DNA from 4 places in the Paenibacillus sp. FSL H8-0280 genome. Region 4 is predicted to be linked to each of the others. Evidence: predicted binding sites of a transcription regulator. Region 4 holds the regulator's gene; each other region holds the start of a gene.
The links. Region 4 encodes Rex, which represses fermentation and respiration genes when NADH is low (regulators of the CRP and FNR family bind a similar motif). Its sites were predicted from a motif close to TTGTGAAATATTTCACAA; they were not measured.
Positions count from the first base shown of each region.

Region 1: the regulator Rex is predicted to act here: its motif matches at 2,070-2,087, upstream of pflB (formate C-acetyltransferase).
Region 2: the regulator Rex is predicted to act here: its motif matches at 2,018-2,035, upstream of nadA (quinolinate synthase NadA).
Region 3: the regulator Rex is predicted to act here: its motif matches at 2,651-2,668, upstream of MHI12_RS17400 (L-lactate dehydrogenase).

Region 1 is NZ_CP150296.1:4,516,539-4,520,762, forward strand. Features, by position in the region: gene pflB (formate C-acetyltransferase) at 1-1,987, opposite strand, end outside; gene adhE (bifunctional acetaldehyde-CoA/alcohol dehydrogenase) at 2,778-4,224, opposite strand, start outside.
Region 2 is NZ_CP150296.1:64,433-68,656, forward strand. Features, by position in the region: gene ftsH (ATP-dependent zinc metalloprotease FtsH) at 1-1,806, shown strand, start outside; gene nadA (quinolinate synthase NadA) at 2,107-3,045, shown strand; gene nadB (L-aspartate oxidase) at 3,081-4,224, shown strand, end outside.
Region 3 is NZ_CP150296.1:3,988,177-3,992,400, reverse strand. Features, by position in the region: gene MHI12_RS17410 (hypothetical protein) at 1-198, shown strand, start outside; gene MHI12_RS17405 (hypothetical protein) at 263-1,471, shown strand; gene MHI12_RS17400 (L-lactate dehydrogenase) at 1,648-2,577, opposite strand; gene MHI12_RS17395 (YCF48-related protein) at 2,914-4,191, shown strand.
Region 4 is NZ_CP150296.1:4,331,943-4,336,166, forward strand. Features, by position in the region: gene MHI12_RS18865 (DUF5590 domain-containing protein) at 1-453, opposite strand, end outside; gene MHI12_RS18870 (amidohydrolase) at 491-1,798, opposite strand; gene MHI12_RS18875 (redox-sensing transcriptional repressor Rex) at 1,785-2,438, opposite strand; gene dinG (ATP-dependent DNA helicase DinG) at 2,657-4,224, opposite strand, start outside.

The DNA.
Region 1 (4,224 bases), 180 kb from region 4:
TGGAAATACCGTCAAGACTGTGTTCATAAGGCAATTTGGCTACAGAGCCAAGGGATGCCAGTGCACCTTTTTTGTCACGACCATGCATTGGGTTTGCACCTGGAGCAAATGGTTCACCTGCTTTTCGACCGTCCGGTGTAGTTCCTGTTTTCTTACCATATACCACGTTGGAAGTGATCGTCAGAACGGATTGTGTTGGCACTGCGTTACGGTAAGCTTTGTGCTTGCGAATCATGCCCATGAAGTTCTCGACCAGTTCAACAGCAATGCTGTCTACGCTGTCTTCATTGTTACCGTAACAAGGGAAGTCTCCTTCGATTTCGAAATCAACAGCGATGCCTTGTTCGTTACGAATTGGTTTTACTTTGGCATATTTGATTGCACTCAGTGAATCTGCTGTAACCGATAGACCAGCGATACCACAAGCCATCGTGCGTACAATATCACGGTCATGTAATGCCATTTCGATACGCTCATAGCTGTATTTATCGTGCATGTAGTGAATGACGTTAAGGGTGTTCATATACAGCTTCGCGAGCCACTCCATCATTGGTTTGAAGCGTTTCATAACCTCATTGTAATCCAGCACTTCGCTAGTGATGGCAGGATACTCAGGTCCAACTTGTGCTCCGGATTTCTCGTCACGACCACCGTTGATCGCATACAGGAGAGCTTTTGCCAGGTTGGCACGAGCGCCGAAGAATTGCATTTGTTTCCCGATCTTCATAGCCGACACACAGCATGCAATACCGTAATCGTCACCGTAGATTGGACGCATCAGATCATCATTCTCATACTGTATTGAGCTGGTTTCGATGGATACTTTACTGCAATAATCTTTGAAAGCTTCTGGAAGTTTCGTGGACCAGAGAACAGTCAGGTTCGGTTCTGGTGCAGGACCCAAGTTGTGCAGTGTATGCAGGAAACGGAAGCTGTTTTTGGTTACGCGTGTTTCACCATTCACTGACATACCACCGATGGACTCAGTCACCCATGTTGGATCTCCACTGAACAGTTCGTTGTAATCCGGTGTACGCAGGAATTTGACAATCCGCAGTTTCATTACAAAATGGTCAACCAATTCCTGAGCCTGTTCTTCGGACAAAATCCCTTCTTGCAGGTCACGTTCAATGTAGATATCCAGGAAAGAAGATACACGTCCGAGTGACATCGCAGCACCGTTCTGTTCTTTGATCGCAGCCAGATAACCGAAGTACAACCATTGGAATGCTTCTTTTGCTGTTGTCGCTGGCAGGGAAATATCGAACCCGTGCATATCGCCCAATTGTTTCAATTCTTGCAATGCACGAATCTGTTCAGACAATTCTTCCCGCAGACGAATGACATCTTCATCAATAACATCAACTTCGAGTGCATTCAATTCACCTTTTTTGTTACGAATCAGGAAGTCTACCCCGTACAAAGCTACACGACGATAGTCACCGATGATCCGGCCACGGCCGTAAGCATCTGGCAGACCTGTAATAATTCCTGCTTTACGGGCTGCACGCATGTCGGAAGTATAAGCATCGAATACACCCTGGTTATGTGTTTTGCGAATGTTTGTAAATATATCAATGACGCCCTGTGGCATTTCAAAGCCATATGCCTCACATGCGTCAATCATCATGCGAATTCCGCCTGTTGGTTGAATGGAACGTTTGAACGGAGCATCGGTCTGAACGCCGACAATCTGCTCTTTAGATTGATCCAGATAACCGGGTTGGTGAGAAACAATAGTTCCTGGTGTGTTAACGTCAACGTCAAGGACACCGCCGTTATCACGTTCTTTTTTGGTCAGATCAGATACGATCTCCCACAATTCTTTAGTATTCTGGGTTGCACCTGCGAGGAACGCTTCATCACCGTAATACGGAGACAAGTTGTGTGCCAGAAAATCATTCACATCTACGGATTTGGTCCATGTTCCTTTGGTAAAGTTTCTCCAGCCTGTTTGTTGTTTGACATCTTTTTCAATCACCGACATCGTAATCCCTCCACTAATTTGGATTTCTGGACACATAACATCTTGCTTCATTCGTAGCATTGTGTGCCCAGAGCCGCGATTAATGTGAATTGTTTCACATAAACCGGAACATGTTCTCTCTACTTGGGAACCGGAACCGCGGTATGAATGTTTTTCTTACATTTTCAGTATACGACTTGGCGCTTTCATCATCTGTGATTTTTGTCACAAAGTCAGTGAACTAACTCACTCCACCTGCGCTTTGTCCCATTGAACCCGGTAAATTCACACTTAGCCACTGCGCGGGCAGAACAACTTCCGATCGCTGTTATCCCCGGATTTTTTCAATTTTATTTTTCCAAAGGGGAAAATCCGGGGATAAAGGCGAACGCTCCGCTTCTTCAGTTTTTTCTGCCCTCTCCGTTATTGTGTGAACATTTGGCTCAAACGGCCACATCACGAATTCCGTGCCACCTCTTTAGAACCCTTTTCTCCTCTGCGCTCGGAGCAAAACAAATCTTAAAATAAATCCTGAAAAACAGATGCTCGCTCTTCTGTTTTTCTGCCCTCTCCGTTATTGTGTGAACATCTGGCTCAAACAGCCAGAGCGCGAATTCCATTACTACCTCTATAGAACCCGTTGTTCCTCTATGCTCGGAGCAAAATAAATCTTAGAATAAATCCTGAAAAACAGATGCTCGCTCTTCTGTTTTTCTGCCCTTTTCTTTATTGTGTGAAAGACGGCAATCGGGGCTCCCCTCTCGGGGAACCCTGATCTTCTTGCCGTAAGGCACGCTTCATTCTAAGTTTATTATTCAAACTTTCCGTAGAAAGCGTTGCGGTATACATCAGCCAGTTCAGTTACCAGCGGCAACTTCGGATTGGCGGTTGTACATTGGTCTTCGAAGGCACGGTCAGCCAGATAATCGACATGTGCTTCAAAGTCTTTGGCATCAAATCCGATTTCCTGGAACGATTCTTCAATACCCAATGTTTTGTTCAGTTTGCGAATCGCATTGATGAGACTGGTTACGCCTTCTTCTGTCGTACGAGCAGGCAATCCCAAGATACGGGCGATTTCGGCATACCGCTCATCCGCAACAAAGTGCGAATATTTCGGGAACGATGCAAATTTGGTCGGTTTTTTCGCGTTGTAACGAATGACGTGTGGCATAAGAATCGCATTGGTGCGTCCGTGTGCGGTGTGGTACTGACCGCCCCATTTGTGCGCCAAGCTGTGGTTAATGCCCAGGAATGCGTTGGCAAATGCCATACCGGCAATTGTGGAAGCATTATGCATTTTCTCACGTGCCAGTTTGTCACCTTGCAGTGCAGATTGCTCCAGGTATTGGAACACCAGTTGGATTGCTTTGATCGCAAGTCCATCTGTGTAATCATTTGCCATAACAGACACATATGCTTCAATCGCGTGAGTCAGTACGTCCATACCTGTATCGGCAACGGCTGTTCTCGGCAGGGAGTATACGAACTCCGGATCAACAATCGCTACGTCTGGTGTTAGCTCATAGTCGGCCAATGGATATTTGGTGTTGCCTTGATTTTTGTCCGTGATAACCGCGAACGATGTCACTTCAGAACCTGTACCTGATGTGGTTGGGATCGCTACAAATTTCGCTTTTACGCCGAGACGTGGATATTTGTAGATCCGTTTGCGGATATCCATGAATTTCTGTTTCAAATCGTTGAAGTCCGTGTCTGGATATTCATAGAACAACCACATGGCTTTGGCAGCATCCATCGGTGATCCACCGCCAAGTGCGATAATGCAGTCTGGTTGGAAGCGGCGCATCATTTCGGTTCCGCGGTCTACCGTTGTTGTGGATGGATCTGGCTCAACATCGGAGAACACTTCGATTGCTACCGGCATTTGGCGTTGACGCAGATAGTGTTCTACCTTTTCAACATATCCAAGTTTCACCATCATGGCATCCGTAATAATCGCCACACGTGTGATGTCAGGCATTTTGGCAAGATACTGTGTTGCCCCTTTTTCGAAGTAGACTTTGTTTGGCACTTTGAACCATTGCATATTCACGGTACGGCGAGCCACCCTTTTCACATTGATTAAGTTCACAGCGGTTACGTTGGAAGAAGTCGAGTTACGTCCGTATGATCCGCATCCCAGTGTCAATGAAGGCATGTTTGTGTTGTAGATATCCCCGATGGCACCGTGTGTGGATGGTGAGTTCACAATAATCCGTCCAGTTTGCAGACGATCTGCGAACTTGCCAATCACT
Region 2 (4,224 bases), 2.7 Mb from region 4:
ACGTATATTCCTCCTACGGATGAGGCAATTAGTGAACTTGTAGCTGCAAGTGAAACTAACAATTTCCAATATCATCAGGAGCCAATGAAAGGTGACAGCATCTGGTTGACGTTGCTGACTTCCTTTATTCCTTTGATCATTATGTTCCTGCTGTTCTTCTTCCTGTTTAATCAGGCTCAAGGCGGCGGCGGTAAAGTAATGAACTTTGGTAAAAGCCGTGCTCGTCTCTACAACGAAGAGAAGAAGCGGGTTACATTTGAAGATGTTGCGGGTGCTGACGAAGAGAAACAGGAACTTGTTGAGGTTGTAGACTTCCTCAAGGACCCTCGTAAATTCGCAGCAGTAGGTGCACGGATTCCTAAGGGCGTATTGCTCGTAGGGCCTCCAGGTACCGGTAAAACATTGCTCGCTCGTGCCGTAGCCGGTGAAGCGGGTGTACCATTCTTCACTATTTCAGGTTCCGACTTCGTGGAAATGTTTGTCGGTGTCGGTGCATCACGTGTTCGTGATTTGTTTGAAAATGCGAAGAAAAATGCCCCATGTATCATCTTTATCGATGAGATTGATGCTGTAGGACGTCAGCGTGGTGCTGGTCTCGGTGGTGGTCACGATGAACGTGAACAGACACTCAACCAGTTGCTCGTTGAGATGGACGGATTCGGAGTTAATGAAGGTATTATCATCATAGCTGCAACGAACCGTGCAGATATTTTGGACCCTGCCTTGCTGCGTCCTGGACGTTTTGACCGTCAAATTACGGTTGACCGCCCTGATGTAAGAGGTCGTGAAGCTGTCCTGAAAGTACATTCCCGTAATAAACCACTGACCAAAGATGTGAAGATGGATATTATCGCGAAGCGTACAACAGGTTTCTCTGGTGCAGATCTGGAAAATCTCTTGAACGAAGCGGCATTGCTTGCAGCGCGTCGTAACCGTAAAGATATTTCCATGAAGGAAGTTGACGAAGCGATTGACCGTGTCATCGTTGGTACGGAGAAGAAAAGCCGTGTCATCAGTGATCGCGAGAAACGAATCGTTGCTTATCACGAAGCAGGTCATACCATTGTAGGATACTTCCTCGAACATGCTGATATGGTACATAAAGTGACCATTATTCCGCGCGGACGTGCGGGTGGATATGTAATCATGTTGCCAAAAGAAGACCGTATGCTGGTTACCAAGCAGGAATTGCTGGATAAAGTAACCGGACTTCTCGGGGGTCGTGTAGCTGAAGAATTGTTCATCGGAGAAATTGGTACTGGCGCATACAGTGACTTCCAGCAAGCGACAGGTATTGTTCGCAGCATGGTTATGGAATACGGTATGAGTGAGAAATTGGGACCTATGCAATTCGGAAGTTCACAAGGACAGGTATTCCTTGGTCGGGATATCGGTCATGAACAGAATTACTCGGATTCCATTGCTTACGAGATTGATCAGGAAATGCAACGCTTTATCAATGACTGTTATGAGAAGTGTAAGGACTTGCTTGTTAAACATTCAAAAGAGATGCACCTGATCGCTCAAACTTTGCTTGAGGTTGAGACTTTGGAAATGGATCAGATCAAGCAATTGATCGAAACAGGTTCTTTGACTCCAAAAGCAGAGAATGACAATGATGGTGAAGGCACACCAACTGAAGGCGGAGAGCCAATCATCGACACCATCGGTGATGTGCGTGTTCGTATTCAAGGTAAAGATGAAACGCCTGAGCCACCAGCCGGAGATATTCCAAACGAAGCTCCGAATCTGGAAAAGGGTAATAACAATAACCCGGATGATGGCGGAACGAAGCCAACGTCTTAATGCACAATACATCTGGCTATGATAGCAGGTGAAATCAAGAGAGCCCTCGGGGCTCTCTTTTTTTTATCCATTATTTTAAAAGAGGATAGATAAAGATAAACGGGAGTTAGATGGCGAACCAGTTAGCAAACAGGTGGTTACAGCGCTGTTCCGGGCCTTTTTCATTTATTGACAGAGTCGTGAACGTTGTGTAAATTAGTTGTTAAACCGCTTGTGATTCGTTTCTCAAGCGAAGATAACGACTTAGGTTAGCCCACGAAACAGCGCATGACGCTGTCCCGATAAAGGAGAGGATCACAGGTGGAAGCTCTGGCTTTAGAGCGCAAGGCTGAGATGAACCGCGAGCTGCGTGAGCGGCTTATGGTGTTGAAGAAGGAACGTAATGCCATTATTCTTGCCCATTATTATCAACGTGACGAAGTACAGGAGGTTGCCGACTTCCGTGGAGATTCGTTTCTGTTAGCCCAGAAGGCAGCACAGACAGATGCGGATGTGATCGTTTTCTGTGGTGTTCATTTTATGGGTGAAAGCGCTAAAATTCTTGCGCCAAATAAAACAGTTATTATCCCGGACGAACGTGCGGGCTGCCCAATGGCAGATATGGTGAATGTGGATGGACTACGTAAATTGAAAGCACAACATCCTAATGCCAAGGTGGTTACGTATATCAATTCCTCGGCTGAGATCAAAGCAGAGACTGACATCTGTTGTACATCAGCGAACGCAGTCCGGGTTATTCAATCGGTGGATTCCGACGAAATTATCTGGGTACCGGATAAAAACCTGGGACATTATGTGCAGCAGCATACAGACAAGAAAATGATTATCTGGGAAGGTTACTGCAACACTCACGATATGCTTACAGTCAAAGATGTGGTGGAGATGAGAGCTAAGCATCCAAATGCAGAGTTTGTTGTCCATCCAGAGTGTCGCCCTGAGGTTGTAGAAATGGGTGATTTTGTAGGCAGCACAACAGCTATCCTGGAGTATTGCAAAAATTCATCAGCGAAGGAATTTATCGTAGGTACCGAAGATGGTACAGGATATCAGCTTCGTCTGGATAGTCCGGATAAACAGTTCCATTTTGCTACCAAGTTCCTCGTATGTCCCAACATGAAGGTGAACAACTTGAAGAAACTGGTGAAATGCCTGGAAACGATGAAGCCGCAAATCTACGTGCCACCGGCCGTTGCCGACAAAGCCAGAGAATCACTAGAGCGTATGTTGTTGGTAAAATAGGATGCGCTACTCTTGCTCCAAGACAGGTGAATAACATGATACCGCAATATTTAGTTGATTTTGATCTGTCTGCGCTACCCATGGTAGAGACGGATGTACTGGTTATAGGCTCAGGGATTGCTGGTTTGTTTACTGCCATTAAGGCAAGTGAACAACAACGTGTATTAATGATCACGAAGAAGTCATTACTTGAAAGTAACACCAGATATGCGCAGGGAGGCATCGCTGCGGTTATTGCTGAGGATGATTCACCTGCTTACCACTTGCAGGACACACTTGTAGCAGGAGCGGGCTTATGCCGCTCCGAAGCGGTAGAGGTATTGGTGAATGAGGGTCCGGACGGAGTGAAGGAACTGATTCGTTTGGGTACTTTATTTGATCTGGAGAACGGCGAGTTGGCGTTGACGCAGGAAGGTGCGCATAGCCACCGCCGTATTTTGCATGCCAACGGAGATGCAACAGGATATGAGATTGTACGTGCGCTTGCGGTCGAAGTGAATGAACATCCCGGGATTGAAGTATGGGATGAGCATTTTGTTGTTGACCTGATTACAGATCGAGATCGAGGGGAATGCATTGGCGCTCTGGTTCAGAAGGATGACGGATCGCAAGTGTTCGTGAAGGCACAGGCCACTGTGCTCTGCTCTGGTGGGGCAGGACAACTGTACCGATACACGACGAATCCGGATGTAGCTACTGCCGATGGTGTAGCCATGGCCTACCGGGCTGGTGCTATCGTGCGTGATATGGAGTTTATCCAATTCCACCCCACCTCTCTATGTTACCCGGGAGCCCCGCGTTTCCTTGTGTCAGAAGCCGTACGCGGCGAAGGAGCATATTTGCGCAATGTGAAGGGCGAACGATTCATGGATCGTTATCATGCCCAGCTTGAACTGGCCCCACGCGATATCGTGGCACGAGCGATTGTTAGTGAGATGGAGTCCACCAACAGTACCTTTGTGTATTTGGACATTACGCATGAACAGCCAGAGATGATCAAGCATCGGTTCCCTACCATATATGAGACTTGTATGCGTTATGGATTAGACATGACAACGGATTGGATTCCCGTTGCACCTGCTGCCCATTACATGATGGGTGGAGTGAAAACGGATTTAAGTGGAGAGAGCAGTATCTCCCGATTATTTGCTTGTGGCGAGGTGTCTTCTACAGGAGTGC
Region 3 (4,224 bases), 340 kb from region 4:
CTAACGACCATTACTGGAGGTCAAGTACTACTACAAGGCTTAGCAGCTGGCGTAGAAGGCAGTGCCAGAATTTTAGCTTCTGCGTCATTATTGGATTTTCAATTACCAGACACTGAATTTGTCACGCTGGCTGTAGCTAACTTAAGTGGTGGTACGAATTCTGTCACCGCAACCTTTAGTGTCACTGAAGAATGGTAGTCAATAAAAAGCGGGGAGAAGAATATTCACTTCTTCTCCCTCTTTCTGCAAAGGAGGAGAAACATTGTCAGATATTATCATCTCCAATATTGGACCAAATGTCAGTTCGCAATTCGATGAGTTGCGTGTAGCACAAAAAACTCCAATTGTGGAGCTAACCTCTGTGTATGGTCTATCGATCCTTAGAGATGCAGTTACGACTACTGGGGCTGGCACGGTTACAAATAACGCGACTGAGTATAATTTGAGCAACACTGCCAGTGGCGTAGATTCGGCCGTTTTAGAAAGTGTATTGCGAGGACGATATGAACCGGGATATGCAGGAGAGGCGGGGATAGGCGTACGGATTCCTTCTCTGCCCATAGGTAACCAAGTGGCACAATGGGGATTATTTGATACTCAAAACGGAGCCTTTTTTGGAGTGAACAGTACTACGGTATTTGTAACCGTACGTAGAGCAGGAGTTGATACGACAGTTCCTCAAAGCTTATGGAATGTAGATCCATTAAACGGGACAGGACCAAGCGGAGCTACACTAAACTTATCAAAAGGAAATATATACCAAATTGTGTTTACATGGTATGGTTACGGAGTGATCGAATTTAGAGTGGTTATCCCTGATCCCGTAACGTTAGCCCAAGAGGTAGTTACCGTTCATCGATTCTCCCCAACAGGTCAAACAAGCTTTGTTGATCCAAATCTTCCCTTAAGAGCGCAAGTCGCCAATAATGGAACCGGTGTTGCTTATAGTATATTTGTGGGTGGAAGACAATATAGTATTATCGGAAAATATGAACCAACCTATAGAGTCACTTCCGAAAGAAGAAGAATAACAAATGTTACATCAACATTAACACCCGTCATTTCATTTACAAGAAAAGCTGTGTTTCCAGCGGGTTCGGCTAGAACGAATTCGGTACAGGTGAATTTGGAAGAAATTAATGTTATTTCATCCGTAGATCTAAGTTACCAAGTGCTTGTGGGAGGGACGTTAAATGGAACTTTTGTTAATTATCCCACAGCTACAACGATTATTCCTGATAGCGAGACCGCACTGCTAGTCAACAATACCTCTACAACAATTACAGGTGGAGAAGTGGTGTTTCAAGGCATTACAGGAGGGGGAGCAGGGAATACCAAAATATTGGCTTCTTCAGAACTTTTGGATTTCACTCTTCCGGAAAATCAGGTTGTAACTTTAGCCGTATCGAATATTGGTGGTCCAGGCTCGAACACAGTTGATGTGGTATTTAGAGTAACGGAGAGTTGGTAATTAGTAATACACTGTAACGATCGACATCGAATGATTCAAAATTTTGAATTAAAAAATGTTCAAAGATAAATATTAACGGAACAAATGTTATGTAAACTGAATGAAATTTAGAAAGCTAATAACCACCTGAGTACTCCTTAATACAGGAATACAGGTGGTTATTTTTTATACTTGGATTATTCCAATCCAGCGATTTGTTCTTTTAATTTGTTAGCAGATGCCTGGAAAGCCACTTTCTCGGATTCATTCAGTGGAAGAGGTAGAATTTCGCGCACACCGTTGCGATCTACGACACATGGAACACCCAGATAAACATCCGATACACCATTGTAGTCTTCAAGGTACGTGGATACGTTCAGAACGGAGCCTTCGTTGCCGAGAATTGCAGCTACAATGCGGTCCAGAGCAAGGGCGATTGCATAGGAAGTCGCGCCTTTGGCATTAATAATCTCATACGCTGCATTTTTGGTGCGGTCGAAGATATCCTGTTGTGTTTCTTCATCCAATTCCAGATCTGTTCCTGCAACGTTAGCCAGGCTCCATACCGGTACTTCGGAATCTCCATGCTCACCAATAATGTGTGCGTGAATACTACGCGGGTCGATCCCTTTATTTTTACCAATCAGGTAACGGAAACGTGCGCTATCGAGCAATGTACCTGAACCGATGACACGGGAAGCAGGCCATCCGCTTTGTTTCCATGAAGTATAGGACAAAATATCTACAGGATTGGTTGCAATCAGTAAAATACCATGAGAATTCACTTCAGTAATGCGCTCAATAATATCTTTGAAAATGCTTGCATTTTTCTTCAGCAGATCAATCCGAGTTTCGCCCGGCTTCTGGGAAGCACCGGCTGTAATAATAATGATATCTGCATCTTTGCAGTCGGAATAATCGCCAGCCCATACTTTCACGCCTCCCGTAAATGGAAGACCGTGGTTCATATCCAGCATTTCGCCGGTTGCTTTATCATGATTCACATCCACAAATACCAACTCGGACGAACGCTGTCTCAACATTAGCGTGTATCCCGTTGTTGTTCCCACCGCACCCATGCCTACAATCACGACACGACTTGGTTTCAGAGCTGCACTATTTGTCATGTTCATATCCTCTCCTTTTTGGGTTATACTCCCATCCATATTAAGGGATTAGAGAATATAAAGCGAGTGTTGTCTATAAAATAGTTCACATTTCATGTCTTTTTACCAATTATTCCGTCGAAAAACAGTTTAGGATAAAATTAATGGTAATATGTGTGCGACCTATAGCCCAGAGTATGAGCTGGAAAAAGGGAGCGGGCCGACCATGAGTGGGCAATGAGCCTTTTACATAAGGTTTGTGGTAGAATAGGAGCAGTGGATTCTGATGAATCGTAAATAAAACGCCATAGGACAGGCATGCGCGCCTGTATATTGGATGAGAGAGGTGGAACCCACTTGCGTTCGCAATGGATTAAAATCGCGCAGACAGCATTGCTGTCTATAGGTATAGCAGCTGTATTGGCTGCATGCACCGACTCAGATCAACCTCCGGTAGCAGAACCTCCGCAGCAGCAGGAGGACGCCGGGAATACAGGGCAGACGTTAACTGTCGTTCCCCCTGTGAACAGTACAGAATCTGCAGATATGGCCAAGTACCAAATACAGACCCGTTTGACCGATTTTCAGTTGCTCAATGACAACGGAGGATTGGCGTGGGGTGTGACGAGGAATGCGCTGCGCCTGTACTACACTCAGGATCAGGGAAAGACCTGGACCAATATTTCACCTTCGGAAAATGTACAATTTCCGGCTAACCCTAAATATGGACAAAGCATTTATTTTGTAGATCGTGCGCACGGTTGGATTGTTCGTGAAGGCATGGGTGGAACAGATACCATGGTGCTTCGCACCAACAATGGGGGCGTAACATGGAGTCTGTCTTCTCTGTCCAAGACGGATAAAGTGACTGCGATCTCATTTGTATCTCCTGAAAAAGGCTGGATTCTCACTACGGTCGATACCGCTATTGGTAAACAGGAGAAGAAACTCTACTTTACCGAGGACGGTGGAATCACCTGGAACCGCATGTCATCGAGTAATGAAGACGGCAAACAGGAAGCAGAAGAGATTTCCAAACGTGGGTACACCACGGGGATGACTTTCTCGGATCCAAAGCATGGTTTCTTAACAGCGCTTGAGTTCGGTACACCGAAGCTGTATGTAACATCAGACGGTGGAGAGAACTGGGATACTGGACCATCTTTCTTTGATCGAAACAAATTCAACGGGTGTGGGAATTTCAGTGTTAGTTCACCACAATTTTTTGGACGTGAAGCGCAATCAGCCTGGATGTCAATGTCCTGTTCTAAAGGGGAGAGCACGACATTCAATGGATTTTTTACCACCGATGGCGGAAAGAGCTGGAAGCTGTCCAATTTCACTTTAAACAAACAAACGGGTCCGAATCGTAACCTTTCACCGGTATTTCTGAACGCATCGGAAGGTTGGGCGATGCAAAAGGGCATAACCTACCACACCAAGGATGCGGGCAAAACGTGGAGCGCTCTTCCTGCAAGCAGTGTACTGGAGAAAATTCTCGAAGATTATCCGGAAATTGTGAAGATGCAGATGGTTACCCCCAAGCTTGGCTGGATATTGGTTGAAAATACAGATGCCAAAAGATCGTTGTTATTGCAAACAGTAGATGGCGGTGGACATTGGAAAGTACTCTAAAGTAGAGTGTTATCGATGTGAATAGATAGGAGA
Region 4 (4,224 bases):
ACCGTCTTTATAATACACTTGCCACACATATATTCCATTCACAACTCCGGGCATGATTCGTTTAATCTCACCGGCAGGAACTTCGGAACTAAAGCGATTGCGTATCTGCGCTTCGGACATACCATTTTGCAGTAGCTCACTGTGTACAGCGTTTGCACCCTTAGCCGGTTGATTGTTTGCGTCGAACTTAACCCAGACCATAACATCCTGGTTATCCTTGTTTTTGCCGATCAGGGTCCAGTAGATGTTGTCAGAGCCTTCTTTGTCTCCCCAGATGTACTTGCGCAATTCATCATAGGATGTAATGCCCAGTTGCTCCTGTGCTGCTTGTATAGCGAGCGCTTCTTCCTTGCGCTGGTCCTGAGTGACATAGACGTAATAACGCTGAAGTCCAAACAGAATCAGAACCAGTGCAAGCAGCGAAATCCATATCCACTTCTTTTTTTTCTTCAAAAGCCGAACTTCCTTTCCCTATGATGCTGTCCTGCAATTAACGAGCAAGCAGACCATCAAATGCCAATTGAGACTCACGCAAAATGCGTTCTTCATCCAGCGTCAGACATTCGCCATGTTTCACCACTTGTTTTCCATCCACCCATACGTGCTCAACATCTTTGGCAGAAGCCGAGTAGATTGTATGTGAGATCAGGTCTGTATGTGGATAGAAATGTGCCTGTTCAATGTCCAAGGCGATAAAGTCAGCCTTCATGCCGACCTGGAGTGCTCCGGTATTGTTCAAGAAGATGGATTTGGCACCGTATGACGTTCCGAGTAATAACGCTTCGCCTGCTGGCACTGCCGTCGGGTCACCAGATACACCTTTGTGGATCAATGCAGCCAGTCTCATTTCCTCGAACATATCCAGGTTGTTGTTGCTTGCCGGTCCGTCTGTTCCGAGTGACACGGTAACTCCTGCTTTCAGCAACGCAGGTACCCGCGCAACACCGGAAGCGAGTTTCAGGTTACTTCCCGGGTTATGGGATACAGCCACATCATGACGGGCCAGAATCTCAATCTCTTCGTCATTCAGATGCACCGCATGTGCAACCAGGGATGGACGAGAGAAAAAGCCCAGTTTTTCCAGATGTGCTACAGGACGCAGTCCATAATCAGCCACGTTCTGCTCGACTTCACGAAGCGTTTCCGACATATGTGTATGAAGAGGAAGGTTTAGGTCGTTCGCGACCTGCACAAGCTTCTCTATGTAGTCAGGAGGGCATGTATATGGTGCGTGTGGCGAGATTACGGTTGTAATGCGACCATCTGCCTGTCCATTCCACTCACGCGCAAACGCAGCCGACTCCTCCAGCTTCCGCAATTGCTCTTCTTCCGAGCACAGCCCGATTACACCACGTGCCAGTGCTGCTCTAACGCCGGATTGCTCCACAACTTTGGCAACTTGATCCATGTGATCGTACATGTCCAGGAAAGCTGTAGTTCCGCCTTTCAACATTTCAAGCACTGATAGCGAAGTTCCCCAATATACGTCTTCTGAAGTCATTTTCGCTTCCATCGGCCACATTTTTTCCTGCAACCATACTTGCAATGCAAGATCGTCTCCGTGCCCTCTGAGCAACGACATCGCTGCATGACCATGCGTATTGATCAGACCCGGCAGGAAGAACAGTCCTTTTCCATCCACTTTGGTACAATTTTTGTCTTCATCCGGCAATGTCTCACCAATATGCACAATCTTGTCATCCTCAACAACCATGTATCCTTGAACCACGTTCCATGTTGTGCCGCCTTCATTAACGGCAAATTTGCCGTTGTGAATTACCCATCTATTTGTTGTCATCTTCCTCGTCGTCCTTTCCAGTCTCCAAGTAATAGGCCAAACTAAGCAGATCCGTTGTAAAGTCAGCATGGTGAATGCGGATATGCGGCGGTGTTTTTAGAATGGTTGGTGCAAAATTAAGGATCGCTTCGATTCCGGATTCAATAAGCTGATCCGCTACATTTTGGGCTTCTGTATCCGGAACCGTGATAATACCGATGCGGATGTTTTCCGTTTTAACCGCTTCCGTCAATTCATCCATTGGTTTTACCGTCAAACTGTTGATTTGACTACCAATCTTCGGTCCATATGCATCAAATACAGCAACAATCTTCATGTTGTCTTTCAGATATGCGTTGTAGTTGGACAAGGCCTGTCCGAGGTTACCCGCGCCTACCAGAGCTACATTAATTTGCTGATCAATTTTGAGAATGTGACGAATTTTCTCGATCAAATAGGATACATCATACCCGATCCCTTTACGACCAAAATCACCGAAGTAAGCCAAGTCTTTACGAATTTGGGCCGGATTCAGATCCAGCCTCTGTCCAAGCTCTTGAGAAGAAACCGTAGCCACCTCACGCTGATGCAACTCGCTCAAATAACGCAAGTAAACAGGCAGACGTCGTACCACCGCTTCCGAAATTTTATCCGATTTCATTCTTGCTCCCCCTTACCAAGGCCACGATTAAATAATAGATGAAAAGATGAGCATTCTGTATAAACTCAAAGATAAACGTGACATTTTATACAGAATGCTCCTTGTAATTTAGGTTATAAGTTCTTACGTGCAACTGCTTTAATCGGATATGGAAATATCTAATAAAGTTTAACGCCAAACGATAGTGTCATGCAATGATATAACGAACAAAACAACCATTATTTTTGTTCATTAGCAGGTTTTTCCAACCACTCGGTGATTCGTGGAACCATCTGCTCCGTGAGCATATGCTCCATTTTGGGACCTGGTAATGAATATAAAAAGAATTTGCCATAGTACGCTTCAATCACACGTGTATCATAAACAATGACAATTCCTCTGTCCTGCGCTGTACGCACCAATCGGCCAAATCCCTGCTTGAAACGAATGACCGCTTGCGGCACGGACAGTTTCATGAACGGATTTTTCTTCTGTTCCTGAAGCAACTCACTCTTGGCTTCCACCAACGGATGATTCGGTGGCTGGAAAGGCAATCGCACAATAGCGAGACAGGTTAGCGCCTCTCCAGGGATATCTACACCCTCCCAGAAGCTGCTTGTGCCCAGAAGTACCGTAGCTTTGGCATCTTGGAACCTGCGAGTCAATTTGGAACGACTTCCACTATCAACGCCTTGCCCAAGCAACGAGATGTCGTTGCCAGACAGAGCTTCTTTCAGCGGATCATAGACCTGTCGCAACATCTTGTATGAAGTAAACAGAACCATCATGCGTCCACGCGTAGCAATTGCCGTCTCTGCGAGTGATTGCACCAGCATATTGACAAAGTGCGCATCACCCACACTTCCCTTCACACTTGGGAAATCACGCGGAATCACCAGAAGTGCCTGATCGCGATAATTGAAAGGTGATGGCAACATAGACGTTAACAGCCTATTGTTCTCGGCGGCTTCCTGCAAGCCAAGCTGTTCAATCATGAACTGGAATGACTTATCTACGGAGAGCGTAGCCGATGTAAGCACAACACTTTTCTTTTTGTCAAAAAACAAATCCTTAAGTTGTGCACTGACATCTACAGGTACGGCATACAGCTGGAGAGATTTGCTGCGGAATTGGCCGCTGGCTTCCATCCAGTACACCGTTTTGGCGTCATCCATACGCATGAAGAAACGTAAATTTTCCTTCAATGTGGTCAGATCTTTCAGCAGTCCTGTGATGTCCGTGATCAGACTATCCGATTGATAATCATCCTGATCTTCTTTCACCTCAAGCAGCAATTTGTCCCCTTTGCGAACCAAATCGCCCAGAGTCACATAGATCTGGTTCTCCAGATCCTGCAACTCCTGCCATTTTGCAGGTTTCTGAGATGCTTTCAGACGCAGTGAAAATTGCCCCGTCTCTCCCGGTGAAGCATCACTTCGTTCAGGCAACAGACCAAACAAGGCATCGCTCATACGATCCCACAGCTCCTTAACTTCAAGAGCGAGCGGGAACATCTGATCCACCATGGAGCCCCATTGCACCGAATTTTCATGCCCGGATAACTGCGACCGAAGCATAGGCAGCTGACCATTACGACTGTCTTTAAACAGGCGGGTCAGTGTATGAACCAAGGTGAAATATTTCATATGCATTCCAAGATGTTTACCAGCGACATCCTCCAGATGATGTGCCTCATCGATTACAAGACTCTCATAGGCTGGCAGCAGCTGATGCGCGGCTTTCACATCCGTAAATAATTTGGAGTGATTGGTGATTACGATATCAGACAACCCTGCTTCATGTTTGG